Regions from separate parts of the Kocuria sp. UBA5001 genome, predicted to be linked through region 1. Evidence: riboswitches for the same ligand, from Rfam matches in the RefSeq annotation. Region 1 holds a riboswitch; each other region holds the start of a gene.

Region 1 (9,666 bases):
GTTATGGCACGTCTCCTGCGGGACTCATTCCGCCGCAGCGGCCCTGCAGGCGGGCGCGTCCCCGTCGCACGGCCTGACGACGCCGCAGGGTGACCCCTCGCGCGCAGCCGACGGCGCGGCGTCGCCGGGTGTCGCGGCACCCGAAGCGACTTCGGACGGGAGCCCGGGCGCGGTCCCGGGAACGGCCCGAGCGGCGCCGCCCCCGTCTGCCGTCCCCGGCGCGAACGCCGCGGGGCGCACCCTTGGGGACGTCCCCGGCGGGCCGCTAGCCTGAACCCGTGCACCCCGCAGAGCTGAGCCCGGCCACCCAGGACTACCTGAAGACCATCTGGCGGCTGGGCGAGTGGGAGCCGGAGCGGGTGACCACCACGTCGCTGGCCGCGCGCATGGGCCTGGCGGCCTCCACCGTCTCGGAGGCGCTGAAGAAGCTCACCGCACAGGGCCTGGTGACCCGGCCCGCGTACGGGGTCGTCGAGCTCACCGAGCAGGGGCGGGACGTGGCCGTGCACATGGTGCGCCGCCACCGCATCCTGGAGATGTTCCTGGCCACCGAGCTGGGCTACGCGTGGGACGAGATCCACGACGAGGCCGAGGTCCTCGAGCATGCCGTCACCGACCGATTCATTGACCGTGTGGACGCCAAGCTCGGCCACCCGTCCGAGGACCCGCACGGGGATGCGATCCCCTCACGGGACGGGGTGGTCACCCCCGCCCCGGCCGTTCCGCTCGCGGACGTCACCCACCCGGAGCCCGTGCGGGTCACGCGCGTCTCGGACGAGAGCCCCGAGACCCTGCGGGTGCTCGCCGAGGCGGGGATCCAGCCGGGCGCGGTGCTGCGGGTGCTCCCGGGCCCGGCCCGCAGCGCCACGGTGCAGGTGCGGGTGGCCGGTGGGGGCACGACGCCGGAAGGTGGCCTTCTCGGGGACGGCTCGCCAGCCGATCGGCAGACGCAGACCTCTCCCGGTACCCAGGGCGCGGACGTGATCTGGGGTGACGCCCTGGAACTCGGCATCCTCATGGCGGAGGCCGTCTGGGTGCAGGCCCTCACCCACGCGGGCTGAACGGGACGGCCGCTCGCCGGGCCGGCTGCGGACAGCATCAGCCTCGCGCTGGACCGGTCGATGCCTCCCCGGGCAGCAGGGTTCTCTGCCGTGTCCGGCGCCGCCGCGGGCCCACAAGGTGAACAGCAGGTGACCGGAACATGTCCTACCCTTGAAAAAACACGAACTCGAACGCGACGGCACACCATGCCCGGGCCGCGGCGGTGCGGGTTGGCACCGGATGATCCAGGAACACGAGGTCCAGACATGTCCGAGGGTTTTCTGCGCGTGGGCAGGCGAGTGGGCCGCTGGACGGGTCGCGGGCTCTGCTACGGCCTGATCTGGCTGGGACTGACCCTGCTCGCGGCGGGCGGGATCATCCGGCACTACTGGGGCCAGATCTCGGTGGGGCAGATGCGCATGAACCTGATGTCCGTGCAGGCAGACGGTGGCGGCGGGTCCGTGGTGTGGATCTCCGTGCTGGTCATCGGGGTACTTCCCCTCCTGGTCACCGTGGGCATCGCCTTCGCGCGTCGGGCGTGGGTCCGCAGAGCACGACGCGCGCAGGGCACCCGGTCGTCCCGCGGCGTCGTGCGCTCGGCCTCCGCCGTGACCGTGGCGGCGGTGTTCGTGGCCGGGAGCACGAGCTTCGCGTCCGCGGTGGACCTGCCCCAGTACGTCAAGGCCGTGAAGTCCCCTCACGACATCGGCTCCACGTACGTCCAGCCCACCATCACGAGTGACGCGGACAAGCGCAACCTGGTGGTCATCTACCTGGAGTCCGGGGAGGCCACGCTCGCGGACGACCAGCTGTTCGAGAAGAACGCCTTCGCTCCGCTCGAGGAGGTCACCCGGCCCGAGGACGGGTGGCGCAGCGCCGAGGACTTCCAGCAGTACGAGGGCGGTGGCTGGACCATGGCCGGGATCGTCTCCACGCAGTGCGGGATCCCGCTCAAGGAGTCGGGTGACGCAGGCTCCGCCGACATCGGCGCCGGGCAGGAACAGTATCTGGGTGGCGTGACCTGCCTGGGGGACGTGCTGCAGAACCACGGGTACACGAACACGTTCCTGGGCGGGGCCAACTCCTCCTTCGCGGGCAAGGACACGTTCCTGCGAAGCCACGGCTACACCGAGGACAAGGGTCTGGAGGACTGGCGTGCGGCGGGCGAGTCCGCGGAGAACTTCCGCAGCGACTGGGGCCTGAGTGACGAGCGGCTCATGGCCCACGCCAAGGACGAGGTGGACCGCCTGCACGCCGAGTCCGAGCGCACGGGCCAGCCGTTCAACCTGTCCATGCTGACCCTGGACACCCACGAACCCGTCCACGTCTACAACTCGTGCGACGTGGACACCCAGAACCAGGTGACCTCCGTGTTCGCGTGCTCCATGACCCAGGTGGCCGGGTTCGTGGAGCACATGAAGACCCAGGGCTACCTGGAGGACACCTCCGTGGTGATCATGGGCGACCACCTCAAGCACATGAGCGCGGGGGACGCCTTCCACGATCAGCTGGACCACCACCCCAACCGCACCGTGTTCAACCGCGTGTGGATCCCGGGCGAGACCGCCGGGCAGCCCCTGCGGGCCGGGGCGGACCAGCTCAGCATGTACCCCACTCTTCTGGAGGCGGCGGGACTCTCGGTGCACGACGGCGCCGCGGGCCTCGGCACGTCCGTCCGGCGGCAGGAGCCTCCCCAGGGCTCGGCGCAGGCGATGGACCCGGAGGAGTACCAGCAGCTGCTGGACTCGCGCTCCGCGGACTTCTACTCGCGGGCATGGGACCCCGAGAACCCGGTGGGATGACCCCCTGACCCCTCCGGGTGGCTACTTCCCACCCGCCTGCGTCCCGCCGGTCAGCCCGGCACGGATGCGGCCCGCTGCCTCCCGGGCGCGCGTGCGCGCCGAGCCCGCCTCGTCCCGGGCGCGGCGGGCGGCGGTGCGGAGGTAGTCTGCGCTCTGGGCCGTGAACCCCTTGCGCCCGATGGTGCGGTGCTGCAGCTCGATCACCGCCTCGGCGGCGTCCGGACGGGAGTCCGAGGCCAGGGCGATGACCTTGTCCCCATGCCGCCGCCACAGATTGCGGCTGGTGCGTGTCATGGCGGCCAGGGTCTGCTCCGGCTCGCGAGTGAGATCCACCCACCGCGTGTACGCGGGCTGGATGTCCCGCGGGGCCGGCCGTGCTTCGAGCCGGTGCAGACCCGCGGCGATCGCGGGTGTCGTGGCGTTCTGCCGCTGCACGGCGGCCGCGAAGGCCGTGCCCACCGGGGACGGCACCTGTGGCTCCACCCGCAACCACGCCACCGAGTGCTCTCGCGCCGCCGAGCGCAGTTCGCGCACCGCGTCGGGCAGAAGCTCGGGGTGCGCCAGGGCCGGGCCCGTACGGGGTGTACCAGACCACCCCGGCACGGGAGCGCTCCTCGACGACGAGGGCGTGCCACCCGGCGCAGTCAAGGGTCTGAGCGCGTCGCGAGAGACCGGTCAGGAAGTGCTGCCAGGGCTCGGCCTGCAGCACGCTGGACGGGCCGAGGCCTGTCAGGGGTCCGGTTGGGCGTGGGCGTGCCTCATGCGGGGTGCTCATCCTTGAGCGTCTGCCCCCCTGCAAGGGAGCGACCTGGGGCCGCGGAGGTCGATCCTCCTCAGATAGCCAACCTCACCGACCCGCAACATCACCCGTGCGGCGTGTTCCCGTGCGATGGCGGCGTTTCCTCCGCCGCACGCCAGAGAATCGTGTCTCCGCACTGCCCCTCCCCAGGAGGACTGCCAGCTGGGACGGCGGACGCCCGGCCGCATCCGAGGGACGCACCGTCGGGGTGAGCTGAGCGGAACGGCCGGTGGGTCGCGCCTGCGGCGCGCACCACCGGCCGTCCAGCCGTGGGGAGGAACCGGCACGGAATCAGCCGGGCCAGCAGTGTCCTCCCCGTCTCACGGCCGGGAGATCACTGCTCCCGGACCACCGCCGGGTGCAGCAGGGCGCGCCGACCCGGCGTGCTCTGCACACTGGCGAGCGACGTCCCGGGGTCGAACGAGGCCGCAGCCCCGCGCTGCAGCGTGTGGAACCGTTCCAGCAGGGCGGGGTCGTGGCACCACCACGTGCGGGTCTCGCCGTCCGGGAACGTGGCCTGCACCGTGTTCCCGTGCGGGGGGTCCAGCTCCACCCGGACCCACCGGTCCCGGTTCTCGGAAGCCAGGCGGGCCTGGATGTAGTGTGCGTTGTGCCCCGGGTGGTAGCTCCGGCAGGCGGAACCGTCCTCCGGGTGGATGCACGGGTGTTCGGGGGTGTGAACGGAGACGCTCATGATGGTGACCTTTCGCAGTCTTCCGCGCGGCGGGTGCCGGGCGGCGGATCTTCCTCCGGGGGCACCGGGTGCGAACAACCGGTTGCCAGCCGACCAGCCGGAGGGCTGATGGTCGGGCTTCTTGATCCGGGGACATCACAGCACAGTGCTCAGACAGGCACAAGCGTCGGTGCTGTCCGACGACAAAGAGGGGCCGCCGAGTGGCACGGGAGGGAGCACCCCGTACCGCTCAGCGGCCCCTGGACAGCCTGCCAGCGCGGGACGTGCCCGCACCGCGGCACTCAGCCGATCACCGAGTCCACCAGCGCCTTCGCCTCCTGCTGGACCTGCTTCAGGTGCTCCTCGCCCTTGAAGGACTCCGCGTAGATCTTGTAGACGTCCTCCGTGCCGGAGGGGCGGGCCGCGAACCAGGCGTTCTCCGTGGTGACCTTCAGTCCGCCGATCGCCGCGCCGTTGCCGGGTGCCTCTGTGAGCTTGGCGGTGATGCGCTCACCGGCCAGGGTGTCCGCGGTGACCTGCTCGGGGGACAGCTTCTTGAGCGCGGCCTTCTGCTCGCGGTTCGCCGGGGCGTCAATGCGCTGGTAGACGGGGTCGCCGAACTGCTCGGTGAGCTCGCGGTAGCGCTGAGAAGGCGTCTTGCCGGTGCGCGCGGTGATCTCCGCAGCGAGCAGGGCCATGATGATGCCGTCCTTGTCCGTGGTCCACGCGGAGCCGTCCAGCCGCAGGAAGGACGCACCGGCGGACTCCTCGCCGCCGAAGCCGACGGAGCCGTCCAGCAGACCGGGGACAAACCACTTGAAGCCCACGGGCACCTCGTCCAGGCGCCGCCCCAGGGACTCGGCCACGCGGTCGATGATGGAGGAGGAGACCAGGGTCTTGCCCACCCCGGCGTCCTCCCGCCAGCCCTCGCGGTTGCGGTAGAGGTAGTCGATGGCCACGGCGAGGTAGTGGTTGGGGTTCATGAGCCCGGCGTCCGGGGTGACGATGCCGTGGCGGTCGCTGTCGGCGTCGTTGCCCGTGGCGATGTCGTAGCGGTCCCTGTTGCCGATCAGGGATGCCATGGCGAACGGGGAGGAGCAGTCCATGCGGATCTTCTCGTCCCAGTCCAGGGTCATGAACGCCCACTGCGGGTCCACGGTGGGGTTCACGACGTCGAGGTTCAGCCCGAAGCGCCGGCCGATCTCCTCCCAGTACGCGACCGAGGCGGAACCCATGGGGTCCGCGCCGATGTGCAGCCCGGACTTCCGGATGGCGTCGAGGTCGATGATCTGCGGCAGCGCGGCCACGTAGCTGTCCAGGAAGTCGAAGGTCCCGGTGGTCTCCGCGGCGGCGGCCTCCTCCAGGGGCACCCGCTCCACGCCATCGAGGCCCGCCGCGATGAGGTCGTTGGCGCGGTTCGCGATCCACTCGGTGGCGTCCGTGTCCGCGGGACCGCCGTGCGGGGGGTTGTACTTGAAGCCGCCGTCCGTGGGCGGGTTGTGGGACGGGGTGATCACGATGCCATCCGCGCGGTCCTCGGGCTCGGAGGCGTTGTACGTGAGGATTGCGTGGGACAGCGCCGGGGTGGGCGTGAAGCCGTCCCGGGAGTCCAGCAGGGTGCGCACGCCGTTGGCCGCGAGCACCTGCAGCGCGGTGTCCTGCGCGGGTCCGGACAGCGCGTGCGTGTCCTTGCCCATGAACAGGGGGCCGGTGATGCCCTGCGCCGTGCGGTACTCCACGATCGCCTGGGTGATCGCCGCAATGTGGTTCTCGTTGAACGAGGTCTTCAGTGAGGACCCGCGGTGCCCGGAGGTGCCGAACACCACGCGCTGGTCAGGATCGTCCGCGTCCGGTACGCGGTCGAAGTACGCGGCCAGGAGCTGGTCGATGTCCACGAGGTCACTGGGTTGGGCGACGGTGCCCGCACGGTTGGTCATGTCACCAACCTAGTCCCGAATCCGCGTCCCGTCAGGCGGCACATCCAGTTCCGTGCGTGCCGGATCCTGCCAGGGATGGCGACGCCGCGCGGGGGGGATGCCTTCGTCACGGTCACGGGGACTCGACGGCGGCACGTGGCCGTCCCGCGGAATTGGGCGCTGCGGTCCGGGGGAGGGGGCGCGGCGAGACGGCGGGTCAGGCGACGAGGTGCGCGCGCGGCGTCGTCGCCGGGTCCAGCTGGGCGACGAGCGCGAGCAGCCGGGCCTCCGAGGACGGTCCGCCGATCAGCTGGACGCCCATGGGCACGGGGCCCGGGTAGTCGCCCGTGGCGGGAACGGCCCACGTGGTGGGGTACGTGATGGCAGGCAGTCCCACCACGTTCACCACGGACGTCCACGGCGTGTACTGGCACTGGCGCTCGTAGTCCTGGTCCGCCCCAGCGGGGTCCGCGATGTCGTACCCCTCGTGGAACCACCCCACGGGCCGGGGCGGCATGGCCAGCGCGGGCGTCAGGAGCATGTCCAGGTCCGCGAACCGCCGGATCACGTCCGCCTCGATGCCGCGCAGCACGGCCACGGCGTCCGCGAGCTCCACGGCCCCTCGCTGCAGGGCGCGGGCGCGGAACGTGCGCGCGAGTCCGGTGAGCAGGTGCTCCCGGCCCTCCAGGGGCAGCTGGCCCGTGGCGGTGGTCCACAGGGCGGAAAAAGCCTCGGGGTAGGCGGGATCGAATCCGAGGTCCACAGTCTCCACCGTGTGCCCGAGATCCTCGAGCTGCCGCACGCCCCGCTCCAGGGCGGTGCGCGCCTCGGGGGAGACCTGCACGTCGTAGGTGCCGTCGAACGGGGACTGCGTGGTCACGCCGATCCGCAGGGGCCGCTCGCCCCAGGGCGTGTCTCCGCGGTGGGCGGCGCGGACGACGTCGCGGAAGGAGTTCTCAGGTGCTGCCGCCACGGGCCGCGGGATCCGGTCGTGGCCGGGGGTGCGGCACAGCACGTCCATGAGCAGGGCGGCGTCCTCAGCGGTGCGGGCAATCGGCCCGTTCACGCCCAGCTGCCCCACGTTGGAGAGCGCGTCGCTGCTGGGGACCCGACCGCGGTTGGGCTTCAGCCCGATGAGACCGCACGCCGCGGCGGGGATGCGCACGGAGCCGCCGCCGTCCGAGCCGATCGCGCCCGGCAGGATCCCCGCCGCGACCGTCGCGGCCTGACCCCCGGACGATCCACCGGGGGAGCAGTCCAGGGCGAACGGGTTGCGTGCCGCCGGGTACATGCGGTTCTCGGAATAGCTGTTGAGCAGGAACTCTGGCACCTGCGTCTTGCCCAGGATCACGGCCCCGGCGGCCTCGAGCGTCCCGGAGAGCTCGTCGGAACGCTGAGCGCGGGCCAGATCACCGTGCCCGTCCCGCGATGCGAGGCTGCCCCAGGAGGTGGGCATCCCGGCGACGTCGTGCCCGTCCTTGAGCGCGGTGGGAACCCCCAGCAGCGCGGGCAGGGTGGTCAACCCACCGGGGGCGTCCGAGGCACGGCCGGTCCCGCCTCGGACTGTGTCGGCCGGGCGCTGGCCCGCGGACAGCCTCTCGTCCGCGGCGCGGGCGCTGACCAGTGCCGCATCCCGCGCCACGTGGACGAACGCCCCCAGATGCCCGTTCAGCGCGTCGATGCGGTCCAGGGCGTCCGAGGTGAGTGCCTCGCTGGTCGTCTCACCGCGGCGCAGCGCCGCCACGGTCTCGGTCAGGGTGGGGAAGTGCTCCATGGGATCCTCTCGCGCACGGTCGGTGGACGGTGGTGGATCAGGCCGTGGGCGTCGTGGCGGGAGCCGCGGCTCTGGGTGTCTGGCGGCGTCGCAGGTTGCGGCGCACGAGCGGCCAGAACACGGCCAGCACACCGACGGCCACGAGGCTCGTCCACACCTGGGTGCGGCTCGCGTCGTCCGAGACCAGCATGACCACCACGATCCCCGCGACGGCCACGATCACCAGGATGCCGAGCCACGGGTGCAGCCATATCTTCAGCTTGAGGTTGGCGCGCTCCTCGGGGCTCATCCGCGAGCGCAGCTTCATCTGGGTGATCGCCACGAACACGTACACGAACAGAGCCACGAGACCCGCAGAGTTCATGATGAAGTCGAAGATCCCGGACTCCGGGGCCAGGAAGTTCACGAACACCGCCGCATATCCGCCCAGGGTGGAGGCAATCACGGCGACCACGGGAACGCCGTTCTTGGACTTCCGTGCCACGATGCGCGGAGCCAGTCCTTCCGCCGCGAGAGCGGAGAACATTCGCGCTGCGGAATACAGCCCGGAGTTCAGCACGGAGCACACTGCGGTGAAGATGACGATGCTCATGATCATCTCCGCGCCGGGCACCCCGAAGAGGTCGAAGACGTACACGAACGGTGCCTGCTCGTCCGGGTCCGGAAGCTGGTTCCACGGCACGATGGTCACGATCAGCAGGATGGAGCCCACGAAGAAGATCAGGATGCGCCACACCACGGTCACGGTGGCCTGGCGGATGCCCTTGGCGGGGTCCTCGGACTCCGCGGCGGCCATCACGGCGATCTCCGTGCCGAAGTAGGAGAAGATCACCACGGCCACGCCTGAGACTACGGCCCAGCCACCCTCAGGGGCGAAGCCGCCGTGCTGCCACAGGTTCGGGATCGAGAAGCCGGCGCCGGGCCACAGCCCGAACGCGAAGAGGGTCCCCACGGCGAGGAACGCGACGATCACCGCCACCTTGACGCTCGCGAGCCAGAACTCCACTTCCCCGAACGAGCGCACGGAGATCAGGTTGGTGCCCGTGAAGATCAGCAGCAGGATCACGGAGCCCAGCCACACGGGCATGGCTGGGAACCACCCCGCGAGCAGCGATCCACCCACCACGGCCTCGAACGCGATCACACCCACCCAGAAGTACCAGTAGAGCCATCCCACGAAGTAGCCGGCCCATTCCCCGAGGCCCACGCGCGCGTACTCCATGAAGGAGCCCACGGCCGGCCGGGCGGCGGCCATCTCGCCGAGCATCCGCATGGCCAGGAACACGAGCAGCCCGCCCAGCAGGTAGGACAGCACTGCGGCCGGTCCGACCATGCGGATCACGTTGCCGGAGCCCACGAACAGGCTCGCGCCGATGATCCCGCCCAGCGTGATCATGGTGACGTGGCGTGATCGCAGGGCCTTGTGGGTGATCTCGGGGGAGTCTCCGCCGGCCGCAGTGGCCGTGGTGGCCGCGGAGCTGCCGGAGGGTGCGCCGCCGTGCGGTGCGCCGTCGTTGCTCATCAGAGTTCCTTTCGGCCGTCGGCCGGGTGCAGGGTGGAACGGGCCGGTGCCTGATGCTGAGTGCGGGCGGCAGGTTCCGGGTGGGACAGGTGAGTTCTACCACAGACGGTGTGACAGGGGTGTTTCGTGCGCGGCCTCC
Region 2 (9,666 bases), on a different contig from region 1:
CGTCTCCCTGCTGCTGGGCATCGGCTCCAAGGCCGGGCAGTCGCTCGTGATCGTGATCGTGGGCGTCATCATGATCGTCTACGTGCTCGTGGGCGGCATGAAGGGCACCACGTGGGTGCAGATCATCAAGGCGTGCCTGCTCGTGACCGGCGTGGCCGTGATGACCGTGTGGATCCTGGCCATGTTCGGCTTCAACTTTTCCTCGATCCTCGGGGCGGCGGTGGAGACCAACAACAACCCGGCGATGCTCGAGCCCGGGCTGAAGTACGGCGTGAGCGAGATCTCCAAGCTCGACTTCATCTCCCTGGGCCTCGCCCTGGTGCTCGGAGCCGCGGGTCTGCCGCACGTGCTGATGCGCTTCTACACGGTGCCCACCGCCAAGGAAGCCCGCAAGTCCGTGGTCTGGGCGATCTCGCTGATCGGCCTGTTCTACCTCTTCACCCTGGTGCTCGGCTTCGGTGCGGCTGCGCTGATCGGTTCGGACCGGATCAAGTCGGCACCGGGTGGTGTGAACTCGGCAGCCCCGCTGCTCGCCTACGAACTGGGCGGTTCCGTGCTCATGGGTCTCATCGCGGCGGTGGCGTTCGCCACCATCCTGGCCGTGGTCGCGGGCCTGGCCATCACGGCGTCGGCGTCGTTCGCGCACGACATCTACACCTCCGTGATCAAGAAGGGGAACTCGGACCCCCGGCAGGAGCTGCGCGTGGCCAAGACCACCGTGGTGATCATCGGCGTGATATCGATCCTCGGCGGCATCGGCGCCCAGGGGCAGAACGTGGCGTTCCTCGTGGCCCTCGCCTTCGCCGTTGCGGCCTCCGCGAACCTGCCGACGATCCTCTACTCCCTGTACTGGAAGCGCTTCACCACCCGCGGGGCGGTGCTGTCCATGTACGGAGGTCTGATCCTCTCCGTGGTGCTGATCGTCTTCTCGCCGGTGATGTCCGGCTCGGAGACCTCGATGCTCCCGGACGCTGATTTCGCCATCTACCCGCTGTCCAACCCGGGCATCATCTCCATCCCGGCGTCCTTCCTGCTCGGGTTCATCGGCTCGATCACGGAGCGCCGCAGGGAGGATCCGGTGAAGCAGGCGGAGATGGAGGTTCGCTCCCTCACCGGCGTGGGCGCGGAGAAGGCCGTCAACCACTGACCGGGGGCGCTGCCTCCAGGTTCCGCGGCTGTCGTCCGCAGGGCGGGAGCGTGTGCTACACCACCCTGTGACCTGTGTCCTTACGCCGGAAACAAGTAGTAGAATGATGGTGGTTCCCTGAACACGATCACAGCGGACACCCGCCTGTGTGACAAACGTAACTAGAGGTGGAGACATGGGCATTTTCAGCTGGATCATCCTCGGTCTGATCGCGGGCGCTCTCGCCAAGCTGATCCTTCCGGGCAAGCAGGGTGGCGGGATCATCGTCACCATCATCCTCGGCATCGTGGGCGCGTTCCTCGGTGGCTGGATCGGGTCCATCATTCCCGGTCTGCACGCCGGTATCGACGAAATCAGCTTCGGCACCATCATCACGTCCGTGATCGGCGCGATCATCGTGCTGCTGATCTACGGCTTCGTGGCCGGCCGTCGCCGCTGAGTCCACAGCGGTCGCACTGACCCAGCGAACAAGGGCGTCACCTCCGGGTGGCGCCCTTGTTCCGTACCCGGGTCCGTATCCGTGCCCCAGGCCGTGTCCGCACCCGGGCGGGTCCGCGTGCGTGCCAGGGGCCGAGCACGCGGGATACTGGGGGCATGACTGAGACCCGCGCCATGACCCCCGACCTCGACGCCGCCACCAGGGATGCCCCCCGCCGCCTGGTGATCCTGGGGTCCACGGGCTCCATCGGCACGCAGGCCCTGGACGTCGTCGCGGAGGCCGCCGGGCTGCGCAGGCCGGGGGAGGGTGTAGGTCACTCGCCGTTCGAAGTCGTCGCCCTCGCTGCAGGCAGGTCCAACCTGGATCTGCTGGCCCGCCAGGCCGTCGCCTTCCGGGTGCGGGCCGTGGGTACGAGCGGTTCCGCGGACGACGCCGCCCGCCTGCGCGAGGCGCTCACGGCCGCCGCCCGCGCGTCGTCGTCGCCCGTGCCCGAGATCCTGCACGGCTCGGACGCCGCGGAGCGGATCGCGGCGTGGGAGGGCGCGGACCTCGTGCTCAACGGGATCACCGGCAGCATCGGACTCGCTCCCACGCTCGCCGCCCTCGGGGCGGGTCGGCGGGTGGCGCTGGCCAACAAGGAGTCGCTGATCGCCGGCGGCCCGCTCGTGAAACGCGCAGCCGCGGCCACAGGACTCGAGGACGCCCTGATCCCGGTGGACTCGGAACACTCCGCGATCGCCCAGGCGCTGCGCTCCGGCACGGCCGCGGAGGTGGACCGCCTGGTGCTGACGGCCTCCGGCGGTCCGTTCCGCGGGATGACGCGCGCGCAGCTGGCGGAGGTGACCCCCGAGCAGGCGCTGCGCCACCCCACGTGGGACATGGGCGTGATGGTGACCACCAACTCCGCGACCATGGTGAACAAGGCCCTGGAGGTGCTGGAGGCGAGCCTGCTCTTTGACGTGCCGCTGGAGCGGATCGACGTCACCGTCCACCCGCAGTCCGTGGTGCACTCCATGGTCCAGTTCGTGGACGGCTCCACCCTCGCGCAGGTCTCGCCGCCGGACATGCGCCTTCCCATCGCGCTCGGCCTCGGCTGGCCCCACCGTGTGCCGGGCGCGGCCGCCGCGTGCGACTGGACGCGGGCGGCCGAGTGGACCTTCGAGCCGCTGGACCCGGTGGCGTTCCCCGCCGTGGAGCTCATGAAGAGCGCGGGAACCACCGGCGGCACGGCACCGGCGGTGTTCAACGCGGCCAACGAGCAGGCCGTCCACGCCTTCCACCGCTCGCAGCTGGGTTTCACGGAGATCGTGGACGTGGTCGAGTGGGTGCTGGGGGAGCACGACGTCGTCGCGCAGCCGGGTCTCGAGGACGTCCTGGCCGCCGAGCAGTGGGCCCGCCGTGTCGCGGACGAGCGCATTGCGGGGCGCCGTTGAGGTCCCGGGGCGTCACGGTTCGTCACACGTCGCGTGCTACGATTCTGTGCGGATGACGAGATCCGGCGCGTAGCTCTGGCTGGCCGGACGGCAACCCTCTCCCGTAGCGGGGTGCCCCAGATGACCATCCGGCCGCGATTCGATGCGATCACGGCAAGTGCGGTTTTTCTCTGAAATGGCACATGCCTGATCTGCACCCTCCGTCCAGTGCGGGACCGTTTGCGCGGCGCAACCACTCCCGACCCTGGAAAGGCACGATCATGCGAACCAAGCGTCTGATTCCCCTCGTTCTGGCCACCACCCTGGGCCTCACCCTGACCGCGTGCGGTGGCGGGTCCGACAACACGGACCCGGCCGCGGACGGCAAGATCACCATCGGCATCGTGGGGGCCACGCCGGTGCAGGACGCCCTCAAGGAAGTGGCCGCCGAGAACGACGTCACCGTGGAGTTCGTGGACTTCAGCGACTACAGCCAGCCGAACCCCGCGCTGAAGAGCGGCGACATCGACATGAACTGGTTCCAGCACATCGCGTACCTCGCGGACTACAACAACAACTCCGGGGACACCATCACCCCGGTGGGCTCCACCTCCATCTTCCCGCTGGGGCTGTACTCCAAGACGCTGAAGTCCGTTGACGACTTCAAGCAGGGGGACGAGATCGCGGTTCCCAACGACTCGATCAACCTCTCCCGCTCGCTGAACCTGCTCAAGCAGCAGGGTCTGGTGAGCTTCACGAAGGACACGATCGCCCCCACCGAGCAGGACGTGGATACGGACAAGTCCAAGATCAAGGTGCGCCCGGTCTCTGCGGAGCAGACCGTGCTCTCGATGGACTCCGTGGCCGCCTCCGTGGTGAACAACGACTTCCTCGACCGTGCCAATCTCGAGCCCAAGTCCGCGCTGGCCCAGGACGACCCCACGGCGGACAGCGCCAAGGTGTACGACAACATCTTCGCGTCCACCGAGGCCAACGCGGACGACGAGACCCTGAAGAAGGTCGCCGGGTTCTACTACGACGACAAGGTCCAGGAGGCCGAGAAGAAGGAGACCAAGGGCACCGCGGTCCCCACCAAGGTGGACCAGCAGGAGCTCAAGGACCTCCTCACGCGCTACTCCCAGGACCTGAAGGACCAGACCAAGTGAGTGCAGCCCCCGCCGCCGGGGACACCCTGGTCAGCTTCCGCGACGTCAGCAAGGTCTTCACCACCGGGCCCAAGCGACGCCCCCGTGAGGTCACCGCCGTGGACGGTGTGACCCTGGACGTCAAGCGCGGGGAGATCTTCGCCGTGATCGGCTACTCGGGCGCGGGAAAGTCCACCCTGGTGCGGCTGATCAACGGTTTGGAGACCACCACGTCCGGCACCCTGGAGGTCGGTGGCCAGCAGGTCAGCGGCCGGTCGGAGACCCAGCTCGCCTCCGTGCGCCACAACATCGGGATGATCTTCCAGCAGTTCAACCTGTTCACCTCGCGCACCGTGGCCGGGAACATCGAGTACCCGCTGCGCCGGGCGGGGTGGAAGCCCGAGGAGCGCCGGGCACGTGTCACGGAGCTGCTCGAGTTCGTGGGGCTCACCGAGCGGGCCCGCAACTACCCGGAGCAGCTCTCGGGCGGGCAGAAGCAGCGCGTGGGCATTGCCCGGGCGCTCGCGTCCAACCCCGAGCTGCTGCTCGCGGACGAGTCCACCTCCGCGCTGGACCCCGAGACCACGCAGGAGGTTCTCGCGCTGCTGCGCCGGGTGAACCGCGAACTGGGGATCACCGTGGTGCTCATCACCCACGAGATGGACGTGGTGCGTGCCATCGCAGACCGCGTGGCCGTGATGGACAGCGGTCGCGTGGTCGAGGTGGGGACCACCGCAGACGTCTTCGCGCACCCGCAGGCCGAGACCACCCGCAAGTTCGTGGGCTCCGTGATGCACACGGTGCCCAACGCCGCGGAGGTCGAGAAGCTGCGCCGCGAGCACCCGGGACGGCTGGTCATGGTGGATGTGCGCGACCAGAACCGGATCGGCGAGGTGCTCTCGGACGCAGCACGCACGGACGTGCGCTTCAACATCGCCTTCGGAGGGATCTCCATCCTGCAGTCCAGGTCCTTCGGGACGCTCACGCTGTCCCTCACGGGCCCGCCGGACGCCGTCGAACGGACCGTCGATGCCCTCCGGGCGGTCACCAAGGTTGAGGAGGTGGCTGAGTGATGGAGTGGTCCACACTGGCACCGCAGCTGCTGAGCGCCACGGGGCTCACGCTCTACATGGTCACCGTGACCCTCGTGCTGGCCGGGTTCATCGGCCTGGCCGTGGGCATGGGGCTCTACGTGACCCGGCGAGGAAGCATCATGGAGAACGGGGCGGTCTTCACCGTCCTGAACCTCCTGGTGAACTTCGTGCGCCCGATCCCGTTCATCATCCTGCTGGCCGCCCTCGGCAAGCTCACGGAGAGCGTGGTGGGGACCCGGCTGGGCCCCAACGCCGCGATCTTCGCCATGACCATCGGGGCCACCTTCGCGGTGGCGCGGATCGTGGAGCAGAACCTCATGACGGTGGATCCCGGCGTGATCGAGGCGGCCCGCTCCATGGGCGTCTCGCGCTGGAAGATCATCACCACGGTGATCCTGCCCGAGGCACTGGGCCCGCTGGTCCTGGGCTACACGTTCCTGGTCATCGGCATCACGGACATGTCCGCGATGGCGGGCGCGATCGGCGCCGGCGGCCTGGGTGACTTCGCCCTGCGCCTGGGCTACCAGCGCTTCAACGACCAGGTGACGTGGGCCGCGGTGATCGTGATCATCATCCTGGTCCAGCTGGTGCAGTTCTTCGGCAACTGGCTCGCGCGCAGGATCATGCGCCGCTGAGGCGCCCCCGCGAGTTCCCGACGCCGCCCCGGCAGCCTGTGCGCTGCCGGGGCGTCGTGGTGTTCGGCGGGTCACGCGCGGCTGCCGCGTGTCGGACGAGTGGGGCACAATGGGGGAAGTCTTTCCCACGGGGCGCGTGTCGCGGGCCCCGCACGCCAAATTCCCTGGAGGAAATTCGTGACCTCGGTCAACCTCGGCATGCCGGCGGCACCCCAGCCGGTCCTCTCACCCAGGCGCCCGACCCGCCAGATCCGCGTGGGCTCGGTGGGTGTCGGCTCGCAGAGCCCCATCAGCGTCCAGTCGATGACCACCACTCCCACGACGAACATCAACGCCACGCTGCAGCAGATCGCGGAGCTCAACGCCGCGGGCTGCGACATCGTGCGCGTGGCGTGCCCGTCCCAGGACGACGCGGACGCCCTGCCGATCATCGCCATGAAGTCCCCGATCCCGGTGATCGCGGACATCCACTTCCAGCCGAAGTACGTCTACGCGGCCATCGACGCCGGGTGCGCGGGAGTTCGCGTGAACCCGGGCAACATCCGCAAGTTCGACGACCAGATCGAGGGCATCTCCCGCGCCGCGGAGGCGGCGGGGGTCTCCATCCGCATCGGCGTCAACGCCGGTTCCCTGGACAAGCGGCTGCTGCAGAAGTACGGCAAGGCCACCCCGGAGGCGCTCATGGAGTCCGCCGTGTGGGAGGCCTCGCTGTTCGAGCAGCACGACTTCCACGACTTCAAGATCTCCGTGAAGCACAACGACCCCGTGACCATGGTCCGCGCCTACCAGCTGCTGGCCGAGCGGGGGGACTGGCCCCTGCACCTCGGCGTGACCGAGGCCGGGCCGGCGCTGCAGGGAACGGTGAAGTCCGCCACCGCGTTCGGCATCCTGCTCTCCCAGGGCATCGGTGACACCATCCGCGTCTCCCTCTCCGCGCCGCCGGTGGAGGAGGTCAAGGTGGGCAACCAGATCCTGCAGTCCCTGGGGCTGCGCCCCCGCAAGCTGGAGATCGTCTCCTGCCCCTCGTGCGGGCGCGCCCAGGTGGACGTCTACAAGCTCGCCGAAGAGGTCAACGAGGGTCTCGCCCACCTCACGGTGCCGCTGCGCGTGGCCGTGATGGGCTGCGTCGTCAACGGACCGGGGGAGGCCCGTGAGGCGGACCTCGGCGTGGCCTCCGGCAACGGCAAGGGCCAGATCTTCGTCCGCGGCGAGGTCATCAAGACCGTTCCCGAGGACCAGATCGTGGAGACCTTGCTCGCCCAGGCCAACGAGATGGCCGAGGAGATGGGCGTGGACGAGAACGGCCAGCCCGTCGAGGGTGCCCCGGTCGTGACCGCCGGGTGATCCGACGCCGCGACCCGAGGCTGCTCCCGCCCGCCGCCGTGGGCCGGGGGGAGCTGGACCGGCTGCTCGACGAGCACGCCGTGTCCTCGGTGTTCGTGGCCGCCCACGTGGAGCGCATCCGTGACGGCGGCAGTGCGACGCCGCCCGTCTACGGCGTGCGGGGCCCGGACGGCCGGCTCGAGGGGGCGTGCTGGGTGGGCACGAACGTCGTCCCGATCGCCCTCGACGAGCGGGGAACGGACCTCGTCGCGGACCTCCTGCTGCGCGGCGGGCCCCGCTTCGCCTCCGTCTTCGGCCCGGCCGAGCCCGTGCTGGGGCTGTGGGACCGGGTGCGGGAGAACTGGCCCGCACCGTTCGACGTCCGCGCCCACCAGCCCCTGCTCGTGATGGAGCGGGACCCCGCCCCGGCTCTGCTCGGTGGCACGGCCTCGCGCGTGTGCTGGGCGGGACCCGAGGAGTTCGACCGGGTGCTTCCCGCCGCCGTGGCGATGTTCACCGAGGAGGTGGGCTACTCGCCGCTGACCAGCGGGGCCGAGGGCTACCGACGACGCGTGCGCTCGCTGCTCGCGGAGGGTCGCACCGCGGTGCTGTGCGACGAGGACGGCACCGTGGTGTTCAAGGCGGACGTCGGCTCCCGGCACGGGCGCGTCTGCCAGATCCAGGGCGTGTGGATCCACCCCCGGTACCGCGGCCGCGGTCTGGCCGTGCCGTGCATGGCGGCCACCGTGGCCCTCGCCCGTGTCCGCACCCCGGTGGTGAGCCTCTACGTGAACTCCTTCAACGCCCCGGCCCTGGCCACCTACCGCCACGTGGGCTTCGAGCAGACCGGGGAGTTCGCAACCGTCCTGCTGTGAGGGACGGTCCTGCTGCCAGTGGCGCCGCCCGGCGAGCGGTGCCGTGCTGCGAGCGGCGTCGTGCCGCATGCGACGCCGTGCCGCCGTGAGCATCCCCGGGGCACAGCGATAGACTCCCAGGAGACATCCATTGCCCAGATCGGCCCGTTCCCCGGGCGGTTAGGACCTTTTCGTGCCGCTTCGCCTGAGCTCCCTTTTCCTGCGCACCCTGCGCGAAGACCCCGTGGACGCGGACGTCGACAGCCACAAGCTGCTCGTGCGTGCGGGCTACATCCGCCGCGCGGCGCCCGGGATCTACACGTGGCTGCCCCTCGGACTCGCGGTGCTGCGCCGTGTGGAGGGAATCGTGCGCGAGGAGATGAACGCGATCGGCGCGCAGGAGGTGCACTTCCCGGCGCTGCTGCCGCGTGAGCCCTACGAGACCACCAACCGGTGGACCGAGTACGGCGAGAACCTCTTCCGGCTGCAGGACCGCAAGGGCGCGGACTACCTGCTCGCGCCCACGCACGAGGAGATGTTCACCCTGCTGGTCAAGGACATGTACTCGTCCTACAAGGACCTGCCCGTGTCCCTCTACCAGATCCAGACGAAGTACCGGGACGAGGCCCGCCCCCGCGCCGGGCTGCTGCGCGGGCGCGAGTTCATCATGAAGGACTCCTACTCCTTCGACGTCGACGACGCCGGGCTGGACGAGTCCTACGCCAAGCACCGCGCCGCGTACGTGCGGATCTTCGAGCGGCTGGGTCTGCCGGTGGTGGCGGTCGCCGCGACCTCCGGTGCCATGGGCGGCTCCCGCTCCGAGGAGTTCATGCACCCCTCACTGGTGGGGGAGGACACGTTCGTGCGCACCGCGGGCGGCTTCGCGGCGAACGTCGAGGCCGTGACCACCGTGGCACCGGAGCCGCTCGACTACTCGCAGGCCCCGGCCGCGCAGGTGCACCGCACGCCGTCGAGCCCCACGATCGACACGCTCGTGGAGCGCTCCAACGAGCTGCACCCCCGCGAGGGCGAGCCCTGGACCGCCGCGGACACCCTGAAGAACGTGGTGCTGTCGGTGACGCTGCCGGACGGCACGAAGCAGCTCGTGGCCGTGGGCGTCCCCGGGGACCGGGAGATCGACCTCAAGCGCGTGGAGGCCGGCATCGGCACCGCCCTGGGACAGGGCGGTGAGCTCGAGGTGGCCGCCGCGAGCGAGGAGCAGCTGCGGGCCGTCCCCCAGCTCGTGAAGGGCTACATCGGTCCGGGGCTGAGCACGGACGAGCCCCTGCTGGGCGAGAAGTCCGCCACCGGCATCCCGTTCTTCGTGGACCCCCGCGTGGTTCCCGGAACCTCCTGGATCACGGGCGCGAACCTGGCGGAGAGCCACGTGTACGGGCTCGTGGCGGAGCGCGACTTCACGTGGGACGGCACGCTGGAAGCCTGCGCGGTGCGCGAGGGCGACGCCGCCCCGGACGGCTCCGGACCGCTGGAGATCGCGCGCGGTATCGAGATGGGCCACGTCTTCCAGCTCGGCCGCAAGTACGCGGAGTCCCTGGGGCTGAAGGTCCTCGACAGCAACGGCAAGCTCGTGACCGTGACCATGGGCTCGTACGGCAT
Region 3 (9,666 bases), on a different contig from region 1:
CCATCCTCCTTCCGGTGCCGCTGTTCGTGCTCGGCCACACCTACGACGTGTGGGGTCAGGTCTCCGTGGGCATCATGGCCGTGACCATGGGCGTCGTCACGTGGCGCACGGGCGGCCTGGAGGCCGGGATCGCACTGCACACGGTGAACAACATGGTGGTCACCGCCATGGGCATGGTCGGTCTCGCGGACATGAACGAGACCTCCGGCAGCCCCTCGGACGTGGTCTTCGAGGTCATCCTCAACGGCGCGTACCTGGCGATCGTGTTCTGGCTCGTGCGCCGTCGCCCGGCGCTGGCCGTGACGCGCACCGTGATCCTCCCTCCGCCGCCGGCACCGCCGCGCATGCCCGACCTGCACGCCCGCCCCGCGGCGATCGCCGCGGACTCCTCGGGCATGGCCGCCTACGTGCTCAACCCCATCACCCAGACCTACATGACGCTGCCGCCGCAGTACGGCCCCTACTCGGTCCGCGACGCCGAGGGGCGCTACGTGGGCGTGCTGGACACGCGCACCTCGCAGGGGCAGCCGCAGCTGGCGCCCCCGGCGGACCGGGGCCGCCCGGAGAGCCCCTCCTACACTGGGGTCCATGACGAATAGATCGCCCGTGAGCTCCCCGTCCGCCGCCGACGCCGCGACGGGCTCCGCCCCGGAGACCGCCTTCGCGCGTGGTCTGGGGGAGTACGTCACCGCCTCGCCCAGCCCGTTCCACGCCGTCGCCACGGCCGCCGCCGCGCTGGAGGGCGCCGGGTTCACGCGCCTCTCGGAGGCCGAGGCCTGGCCGGAAGGCTCGGGGGGCCGCTACTACGCGGTGCGCGATGGCGCCCTGATCGCCTGGGTGCTGCCGTCCCGTGCCGCGGCCGGCGCGGGCTACCGCGTGCTGGGCGCCCACACCGACTCGCCGGGCTTCAAGCTCAAGCCCCGCCCCACCACCGTCTCCCACCGCTGGTACCAGGCCGGGGTGGAGGTCTACGGCGGCGCGCTGCTGAACTCATGGCTGGACCGGGACCTGCGCTTTGCCGGGCGTCTCGTGGTACGAGGGGAGAACGGGCCCCGCGAGGTGCTGAGCGCCACCGGGCCCGTTGCCCGGATCCCGCAGCTGGCCATCCATCTGGACCGCAGCGCCAACGAGGCCCTCACCCTCGACAAGCAGCGCCACACCCAGCCCGTGTGGGGCGTGGGGGACGCGCAGGACGCGGACGTGCTGGCGGTGCTCGCGCAGGCCACGCACGCGTCGTCGTCGGCCGGTGACCAGGCGTTTGGGACTGTGGCGCCCGAGGACATTCTGGGCTACGACATCACCGTGGCGGACACCCAGGCTCCCGAGCTCATCGGAGCGCAGTCCAACCTGCTCGCGAGCGGGCGGCTCGACAACCTGACCTCGGTGTACGCGGGACTGCGTGCCATGACCGAGCACGTGGAGGAGCTCGAGGCCGCCCCGCACGTGAGCATCCTGGCAGCGTTCGACCACGAGGAGGTGGGCTCCGAGACCCGTTCGGGCGCGGGCGGACCGTTCCTCGAGGACGTCCTGGAACGCATCGCGGCCGCCCGCGGGCAGTCGCGGGAGGAGCACCTGCGGGAGATCGCGGGCTCCGTGTGCCTCTCCTCGGACGCCGGGCACCTGGTGCACCCCAACTACGAAGGCCACCACGATCCGGTCAACACGCCTGAACCTGGTCGCGGGCCCCTGCTGAAGATCAATGCGAAGCAGCGCTACACCACGGACGCCGTGGGTGCCGCGCTGTGGGCCGGGATCTGCGAGGACGCCGGGATCGACTACCAGGAGTTCGTGGCGAACAACGACATCCCGTGCGGTTCGACCATCGGACCCATCACGGCCACCCGGCTGGGGATGCGCACGCTGGACGTGGGCGTGGGGCTGCTGTCGATGCACTCGGCTCGCGAGCTCGTCCACACCGGGGACCTGTTGGCGCTGAACGTGGCGGTTGCGAGCTTCTGGCGGGGCTGAGCCGGTCACGGGAGGACACGCGCGTTGACACCCTCGCGGCCCGCGTGATGGATTGAGCACGTAACGCCATCCAGAGCGGCCGAGAGACGTGGCTCGTCGACGCCGCAGCAACCGCCCGTGTCACGGGCCGGTGCTCCCACCACGGCCGATGGACAGTGCCATGCTCCGCTGACCGGTTCGGTGACCGTCGCCTCTCCCGCGGTGGGCGACGTCCGCGCCCCGCGTGCGCGGACGTCGCCCGGGGGAGGCCCGCGCCGCCGCACGGTCCCGGGCGCGTCCCGGCCGAGGGGCACGGCGCGCGGCGCGGATCCGACGCAGGGAGCCGTCAGCGCATGAGCACCACCCAGACCACCGAATCCCCCCGCACCCGGGCCCGCGAGAGCGCAGTACGGGAGGTGGCGCAGGAGGTCGCCGCAGCCACCGCGCTGCGGGAGGCCGCCGCCGCCGGGGCCTTCGGCACGGGAAGCACCCGCTCCGGCGGCGTCGTCCCCGGGGCATTCGCGGGCGGCGTTCCCGGCGGCTCCGCGGACAGCGACCGCGCCACGGGGTTCCCGCCCGCGGGCGAGATCCCCACGCAGGAGCTGCTGCAGGTCTTCCGCCCCGTGTTCGCGCGGATCGCCGCGCGCGCGGTGGCCCGCGAGCAGGACCACGAGTTGCCGTTCGAGTGCTTCGGGTGGCTCAACGCGCTGCGGTTCGGGGCGCTGACCCTGCCGGTGGCCCGGGGCGGCTACGGCGCCACGCTTGCGCAGACGGTGGAGCTGCTCGTGGAGCTCGCCGCCGCGGACTCCAGCGTGGCCCACGTCTACCGTTCCCACCTGGGCTTCCTCGCGAGCCTGGGTGCGGGCGAGGCGGACGTATGGTTCCCGCGCATTGCCGCGGGCGAGACCGTGGGCAACGCCGCCACCGAACGCTCCGGCGCCGCGCTGGGGACCGCCGCCACGAGCCTGGCCCGATCGGAGCAGGGCGGCAGCTGGGAGCTCAACGGCACCAAGTACTACTCGACCGGGTCGATCTTCTCGGACTGGATCCAGGTCACCGCGCAGATCCCCGGCCAGCAGGCCCGATCCCACGCGCTCGTGGGCAGCGACTGGGAGGGCGTGGAGATGGTGGACGACTGGGACGGCTTCGGCCAGCAGCTCACCGGCACGGGCACCACCCACTTCCGCGGCGTCGTGGTGCCTGCGGAGAATGTGCGGAACAGGGACGGGCGCAGCACGCAGGAGACCGCGGTCTTCCAGCTGGTGCTGCTCTCGGTGGAGGCGGGCATCGCGGGGGCCGCCGCGACCGCCGCCGTGGACCTGGTGCGTGCCAGGACCCGCGGCTTCAACACGGGCAACGGCGCGGTGACCCGTGAGGACCCCCAGGTGCTGCAGCGCGTGGGCGAGCTCAGTGCCCAGGCGGCCGCCGCGCGGGCGATCGTGCTGCAGGCCGCGCGCGAGGTCGACGCCGCCGTGGGGGTGCTCGGCCAGGAGCCCCGAATCACCGATCCCGAGGAGCTGACGAACGCGTGCGAGCTCGCCGTGGCCCAGGCGCACGTGGTGGTTCCCGGGCTGGTCAAGGACGTCACGGACGGAATCTTCGACGTCCTGGGTGCCTCGGCGGTGTCCTGCTCCAAGGCGCTGGACCGGTTCTGGCGCAACGCCCGCACCGTCGCCACGCACAACCCGGTGATCTACAAGGCGCGCATCGTCGGGGACCACCGCGTCAACGGCACGCCCATGTTCGGGGTCAACGCGATCGGTGAGGTCCGCGGCTCCGCGACCTCCTGACACGCCACCGACGACGACGCCCGGTGGCCCTCCGCGGGGGGAGGTCACCGGGCGCCGTTGTGCCGGGGCAGCGCCCCGGGAGGCCTGCTAGGGCAGCTGCAGCATGGAGATGTCCGCCATGCGGGCCATCACGCGCACCACCTGGCACGAGTAGCCGAACTCGTTGTCGTACCAGACGTAGAGGACCACGGAGCTGTTGTTCACGATGGTCGCGAGACCGTCCACCACGCCGGCGCGGCGGGAGCCCACGAGGTCCGTGGACACGACGTCCGGGGAGTCCACGTAGTCGATCTGCTTGCGCAGGGGCGAGTTCAGGGACATGTCCTTGAGGAACGCGTTGACCTGGTCCTTGTCCGCCGGGGCGTTCTCCAGCTGGAGGTTCAGGATGGCCATGGACACATCCGGGGTGGGAACGCGGATCGCGTTGCCCGTGAGCTTGCCCTGCATCACGGGCAGGGCCTTGGCCACGGCCTTCGCGGCGCCGGTCTCGGTGATCACCATGTTCATGGCGGCGGAGCGGCCGCGGCGGTCGCCCTTGTGCCAGTTGTCGATCAGGTTCTGGTCGTTCGTGTAGGAGTGCACGGTCTCCACGTGTCCCTGGACGATCCCGTACTCGTCGTTGAGCACCTTGATGACCGGGGTGATCGCGTTCGTGGTGCAGGACGCCGCGGAGAGGATGGTGTCCTCCGGGGAGATGTCCTTGTCGTTGACGCCGCACACGATGTTCTTCATGTCGCCCTTGCCGGGGGCGGTGAGCAGCACCTTGCCCACGCCCTTGGCCTGCAGGTGCTGGGAAAGGCCCTCCTCGTCACGCCACACGCCCGTGTTGTCGACCACCAGGGCGTCGTGGATGCCGTACTCGGTGTAGTCGATCTCCGAGGGGGAGTTCGCGTAGATGAACTGGATCGGCACGCCGTTGGCAGTGATCACGTTGTTCTCCTCGTCCACCGTGATGGTGCCGTCGAAGGAGCCGTGCACCGAGTCGCGGCGCAGCAGCGAGGCGCGCTTGACGAGGTCGTTTCCGGGCTTCTGGCGCACCACGACGGCGCGCAGGTTCAGGCCCGTGCCGTCGTTGCGGTTGAGCAGAATGCGCGCGAGCAGCCGGCCGATGCGGCCGAAGCCGTAGAGCACCACGTCCCGGGTCTCGGCGTCGTTGCTGCCGTGCTGGCCCACGGCGGGGGCGAGCGCCTCGCGCAGGTGAGCGGCCAGGTCCGTGGCACCGGAGTCCGTGAAGCCCTGGTACAGCTTGGCGACGTCCACGTTGCAGGCGCCCAGGTCCAGGCCGCCCAGGGCCACGACTATCTCCACCGTCCTGTCCAGGGGCAGCTCCTCGCCCAGGATGCGGCGCGCGAAGCGGTGGACCTTGATGATGTCCGTGACGGACTTGTGCACCAGGGAGCGCCCGAACACGGTGGTGACGACCTTGTTGTTGCGGTGGAGCTGCCCCACCAGGGGGACCAGCTGCTCGGCGAGGGCTTCTCGTTCGGACCAGGTGGCGCTCATGAGCAACCTTCTTCCTCGGCCCGGGACGTCGTCGTCCGGGCCGTCTTGGAGTCGCGCGACAGTGCGCGGACTGGCGGGGTGGCGCGCCTCGTGAGCGGCGCTGCTCGTCGCCGCCCAGTTTACGGGTCCGCGGGGGCGGCCCCGATCTGTGCCGCAGGATGACGCCGCCGCCCGAGCGCGACGTCGTGGACGTACGCCCCGCACATGTCGTGCCGGTGTGTGCGGTCCTCCGCAGCCGGGTCACGCGCACCCCCTTTGCTACCGTGGTGCCATGTTGACGGTGATCGGCGAGGCCCTCGTGGACGTGGTGTCCCGCAGCGGCGCAGAACCCCGCGCACACGTGGGCGGAAGCCCCATGAACGTGGCCGTGGGACTCGCCCGGCTGGGCCAGGAGGTCCAGTTCCTGGGCCGCTACGGGCAGGACGACTACGGCCACCAGGTGGTGGAGCACCTGCGCAGCAACGGTGTGGCGCTGCCGTTCGAAGCGGACGCCCGCCCCACCTCCGTGGCCCAGGCGAACCTGGACGAGCACGGTGCGGCCACCTACGACTTCCAGCTGGACTGGTCCCTGGACGTGGACACCGCGCGGATCGACGAGCTGCTGGACGGCACCTCGCTGCTGCACGTGGGCTCGATCGGCGCGATGCTCGAACCCGGCGCCACCGTCGTGGGCGAGGCCGTGGAGCGTGCGCAGCGCACCGCTCTGGTCTCCTACGACCCCAACTGCCGCCCCACGATCATCCCTGACTCCTCCGACGCGCGTGCCCGGGCGGAGCGCATCGTTGCGCTGTCACACGTGGTCAAGGCCTCGGACGAGGACCTGCTGTGGCTCTACCCGCACCGCAGCATCGAGGAGACCGCGCGCGCCTGGCTCAAGGCCGGGCCCCGTCTCGTGGTGGTCACCCGCGGCGCCCAGGGCCCGTGGGCCGTGAGCCGCGGCACCGGGCGCGACGGCGTGTCCGTCCCGGCCGCGCACGTCACCGTCGCGGACACCGTGGGTGCAGGGGACTCCTTCATGGCGGCGCTGCTCTCCGCGCTCGCGGACCGCGAGATCCTGGGTGCCTCCGCGGTCACGTCCCTGGAGGAGCTGGGTGCCGACGAGGTCACCGGGCTGCTGCTCTACGCGGCGGCCGCCGCCGGGGTCACTGTCTCCCGGGCCGGCGCGGACCTGCCCACGCGCGAGGACCTGCCCGTCACCTCCTGACCCGCCAGGCCCACCAGAGCGCACCGTGTGCGGGCCCCACACCGCTGGGCTCCGCCCCGCCCGGTCATCAGAAGCCCGATCCGCACGACGAGAGGAACACCGTCATGTACGACCGCCACCCCTACGCCGACCTGCCTGAGCTCCCCGAGTTCACCGTGACGTCCACGGACGTGACCGAGGGCGCCACGTTCGCCATGCCCCAGGTTTCCGGGGTCATGGGCGCCGGTGGAGAGGACATCTCCCCGCAGCTGTCCTGGAGCGGCGCCCCGGAGGGCACGAAGTCCTACGTGGTCACGATGTTAGACCCGGACGCCCCCACCCCCAGCGGGTTCTGGCACTGGTGCCTGTCCAACATCCCTGCGGACGTGACAGAACTGGCGACCGGGGCGGCGTCGAATCCCCCGAAGGGCGCCGTGACGCAGCGCAACGACGGCGGCACGGACGAGTACCTGGGTGCAGCCCCGCCCGAGGGCCACGGCCCGCACCGCTACATCATCTGCGTGACCGCGGCGGACGTTGCCGAGCTGGAAGTTGACGAGACCTCGAGCCCCGCCGTGGTGAACTTCAACCTCTTCACGCACGCTATCGGGCGGGCGTTCCTCACGCCCGTCTACGAAGTGGCCTGAGCGCGCGTGCCGGAGCACACGGGGCTTTCCGCACCGCCCGTCCGTCTGATCGCGAGCGACCTGGACGGGACGGTGCTCGGTCACGACTTCCGCTTCCGGCCCCGAACCGTCGCGGCCATCACCGCCGCGAGGGACGCCGGGATCCAGGTGGTCTTTGTGACCGGGCGCCCCTCGCGCTGGCTGCACCCACTGCACGAGCAGCTCGACGACGTCGGCGTGGTCATCTGCTCCAACGGCGCGGTGATCTACGACCCGGGGACCGAACGGATCCTGGAGGCGAGCGTGTTCGACGTGGCCCAGGCGCTGCCCGTGCTCGAGGACATCTCCCGAGCCTGCCCCGGCTCGCTGTTCGCCGCGGAGACCCTGGACACCGTGCACACGGACCTCGGCTGGTCCCGCACCGACCGCATGGAGGTCGAGGGCATCACGGAGGCCCCGCTCGCCGAGTCCCTGACCCCGGGCACCGAGGTGGTCAAGCTGCTGGCCAAGCTGGACGATGCCGATCCCGCCGCGTACTTCGAGCGCGTCAGGGAGATCGTGGGGGACCGGCTGTCCGTGACACACTCCGTCGCGGCCGCCCCGCTCGTCGAGATGGGTCAGCGCGGCTTGACCAAGGCGCGGACGCTCGAACGCTTCGCCGCCGAGCTCGGCGTCTCCAGCGCCGAGGTGATGGCCTTTGGCGACATGCCCAACGACCTCGAGATGCTCACGTGGGCCGGGCGCGGCTACGCGATGGCGGACGGGCACCCCGGCGTGGTCGCAACGGTGTCCCGCACGGCGCCTGCGTTCACGGAGGACGGCGTGGCGCAGGTGATCGAGCAGTACCTCGCCTCTGTGCCGGGTGACCGTGACCATGTCCATGACTGCGCCGGCGAGCACGCCGAGGAGAAGGAGAGCGACCGTGCCTGAGAGCCCCGCGGCGGCGCCGCGCCCCGAACGTGCCCCGGGGTCCGGGCGCCGGAACCCGGCCGCGCTGGCCCACCGTGGGTTCTCCCCGGACGGTCACGAAAACACGCTGGCCGCGTTCCGGGCCGCCGCGGAGCTCGGTTTCGTGTGGCTCGAGACGGACGTGCACACGACCCTGGACGGCGTGGTCGTGGCATTCCACGACCCCACGCTGGAGCGCGTCACGGGCACCACCGGCGCGGTCAACGACCTCACGTGGGAGCAACTGCGGGAAGTGCGCATCGGCGGCACCGAGGAGATCCCCACGCTCACCGAGCTGCTGCGAGCGCTGCCCGAGGCGTGCCTGAACATCGACGTCAAGGACGAGGCGTCCGTCGCCGCCCTGCCCGGGGTCGTGGCGCGCGAGCACGCCGCGCACCGGTTGCGCGTCACGTCCTTCTCCGAATCACGACGACGCCGCGCGCTCGCAGGGATCACCCGGCTTACCGGGCGGCGCGCCAAGACCTCCGCGGGAACGCTCGGCACAGCGGGGTTCCTCGCCGTCGCCGCGGTCGCACCCCTCACCGACAAGGTCTCGCCGCGGGTCGCGCACGCGCTGTGGGCGGCTCACCGGGCGGCGTGGTCCCGCGTGGTCGCACCCTTCGACACGCTGCAGTTGCCAGAGCGGCACACCGTGGAGCTGCCCCTGGGGCGGCGGGTGACCGTGCGGATCGTGACGCGGCAGTTCTTGGACCTTGCCCACCGGGAGGGTCTGCGCGTGCAGGTGTGGACCGTCAACGAGCCCGCGGACATGGACCGGCTGCTCGACCTCGGGGTGGACGGGCTGATCACCGATCGCGCGGACCTGCTCCGGGACGTGCTCCTCCGCCGGGGACAGTGGCCGCCTGATCCCCAGGACTGATGCCCAGCGCTGACGCGGGCGCGGTCCCGTGCGGCGTGGATGCGCCTGGCCGCTGCGACCCGTGACCACCCCCGGTGCAGGGCGAGGAGCGTTCGACGCGCTCCGTCAAGGTGCCACGCTTCACCCGTTCGGTGCCCCAGCACGGTAGCGTGGAACGTGATCGAGGCCACGAGCGGGCTGGCGAGCACCCCGTGCGCCGCGAGGCCCGCTCCGACGAGACCAGGGAGGCCACGTGCACTGCATGCGCCAGAGCCCTGCCCTCGTCCTTCCCGCCGGTAGCCGTCTGGGCGGGACTCGGAAGCCCTCCCGCCGCGGCGGTGCACGCCGTTCGCAGCCCGAGATCTACCGTCGTCGGCTCACCGCTCAGACGCCCGTGCGGAGACACCGCGTGGTGGCCGCGCGCCTCAGCAAGATCCCGTAGCTGGCTCTGCGCCGCTCGGCACTCCCTCCGTGGGCTGCCGCGCCCTCCCCTTCCGCCGCTCTGCGTCGCTGCCTCTGCGCACGACGACCATGCCCGCGACCACGCCGCCTGCGAGGAACCATGAATCCACTGCCACCCCCTATCCAGCCACCCGAACGTAGGGCTGCCCCCGGCCGCGCTGCGGCCCCGCACGAGGTCGCAGCGTCCCCCGCCGTGGGTGCCGTGCTGCGCTCGGCGGTGTCCCGGAGGGGATTCATGGGCCTGGGCGCCGCTGCGGCGTCGTTGGCCCTTGCCGGGTGCGGCAGTGGAGGCCAGCCCGGAGCGGGGACGGCCCGGGCCACGGGTGAACCGCAGCGCGGAGGCACCCT

The links. A riboswitch is a leader RNA that binds a small molecule or an ion and turns the genes downstream of it on or off. The one in region 1 is predicted to bind S-adenosylmethionine.
Region 2: another riboswitch for S-adenosylmethionine. It lies ahead of B3G12_RS00300 (MetQ/NlpA family ABC transporter substrate-binding protein); the one in region 1 lies ahead of B3G12_RS10780 (hypothetical protein).
Region 3: another riboswitch for S-adenosylmethionine. It lies ahead of B3G12_RS10195 (acyl-CoA dehydrogenase family protein); the one in region 1 lies ahead of B3G12_RS10780 (hypothetical protein).

The regions. Positions count from the first base shown of each region.
Region 1 is NZ_DGYR01000018.1:5,351-15,016, forward strand. Features, by position in the region: gene B3G12_RS10765 (metal-dependent transcriptional regulator) at 279-1,061, shown strand; gene B3G12_RS10770 (LTA synthase family protein) at 1,308-2,843, shown strand; gene B3G12_RS10775 (hypothetical protein) at 2,865-3,446, opposite strand; gene B3G12_RS10780 (hypothetical protein) at 3,977-4,336, opposite strand; SAM riboswitch class IV at 4,348-4,463, opposite strand; gene pgm (phosphoglucomutase (alpha-D-glucose-1,6-bisphosphate-dependent)) at 4,618-6,252, opposite strand; gene B3G12_RS10790 (amidase) at 6,449-8,005, opposite strand; gene B3G12_RS10795 (amino acid permease) at 8,043-9,527, opposite strand.
Region 2 is NZ_DGYR01000001.1:55,260-64,925, reverse strand. Features, by position in the region: gene B3G12_RS00315 (solute symporter family protein) at 1-1,147, shown strand, start outside; gene B3G12_RS00310 (GlsB/YeaQ/YmgE family stress response membrane protein) at 1,323-1,586, shown strand; gene dxr (1-deoxy-D-xylulose-5-phosphate reductoisomerase) at 1,760-3,019, shown strand; SAM riboswitch class IV at 3,071-3,185, shown strand; gene B3G12_RS00300 (MetQ/NlpA family ABC transporter substrate-binding protein) at 3,280-4,164, shown strand; gene B3G12_RS00295 (methionine ABC transporter ATP-binding protein) at 4,161-5,216, shown strand; gene B3G12_RS00290 (methionine ABC transporter permease) at 5,216-5,872, shown strand; gene ispG (flavodoxin-dependent (E)-4-hydroxy-3-methylbut-2-enyl-diphosphate synthase) at 6,050-7,216, shown strand; gene B3G12_RS00280 (DUF4081 domain-containing GNAT family N-acetyltransferase) at 7,213-8,070, shown strand; gene B3G12_RS00275 (proline--tRNA ligase) at 8,243-9,666, shown strand, end outside.
Region 3 is NZ_DGYR01000016.1:9,546-19,211, reverse strand. Features, by position in the region: gene B3G12_RS10205 (CPBP family intramembrane glutamic endopeptidase) at 1-599, shown strand, start outside; gene B3G12_RS10200 (M18 family aminopeptidase) at 589-1,968, shown strand; SAM riboswitch class I at 2,032-2,123, shown strand; gene B3G12_RS10195 (acyl-CoA dehydrogenase family protein) at 2,301-3,737, shown strand; gene B3G12_RS10190 (glyceraldehyde-3-phosphate dehydrogenase) at 3,825-5,240, opposite strand; gene B3G12_RS10185 (carbohydrate kinase family protein) at 5,512-6,444, shown strand; gene B3G12_RS10180 (YbhB/YbcL family Raf kinase inhibitor-like protein) at 6,549-7,070, shown strand; gene B3G12_RS10175 (HAD-IIB family hydrolase) at 7,077-7,979, shown strand; gene B3G12_RS10170 (glycerophosphodiester phosphodiesterase family protein) at 7,972-8,877, shown strand.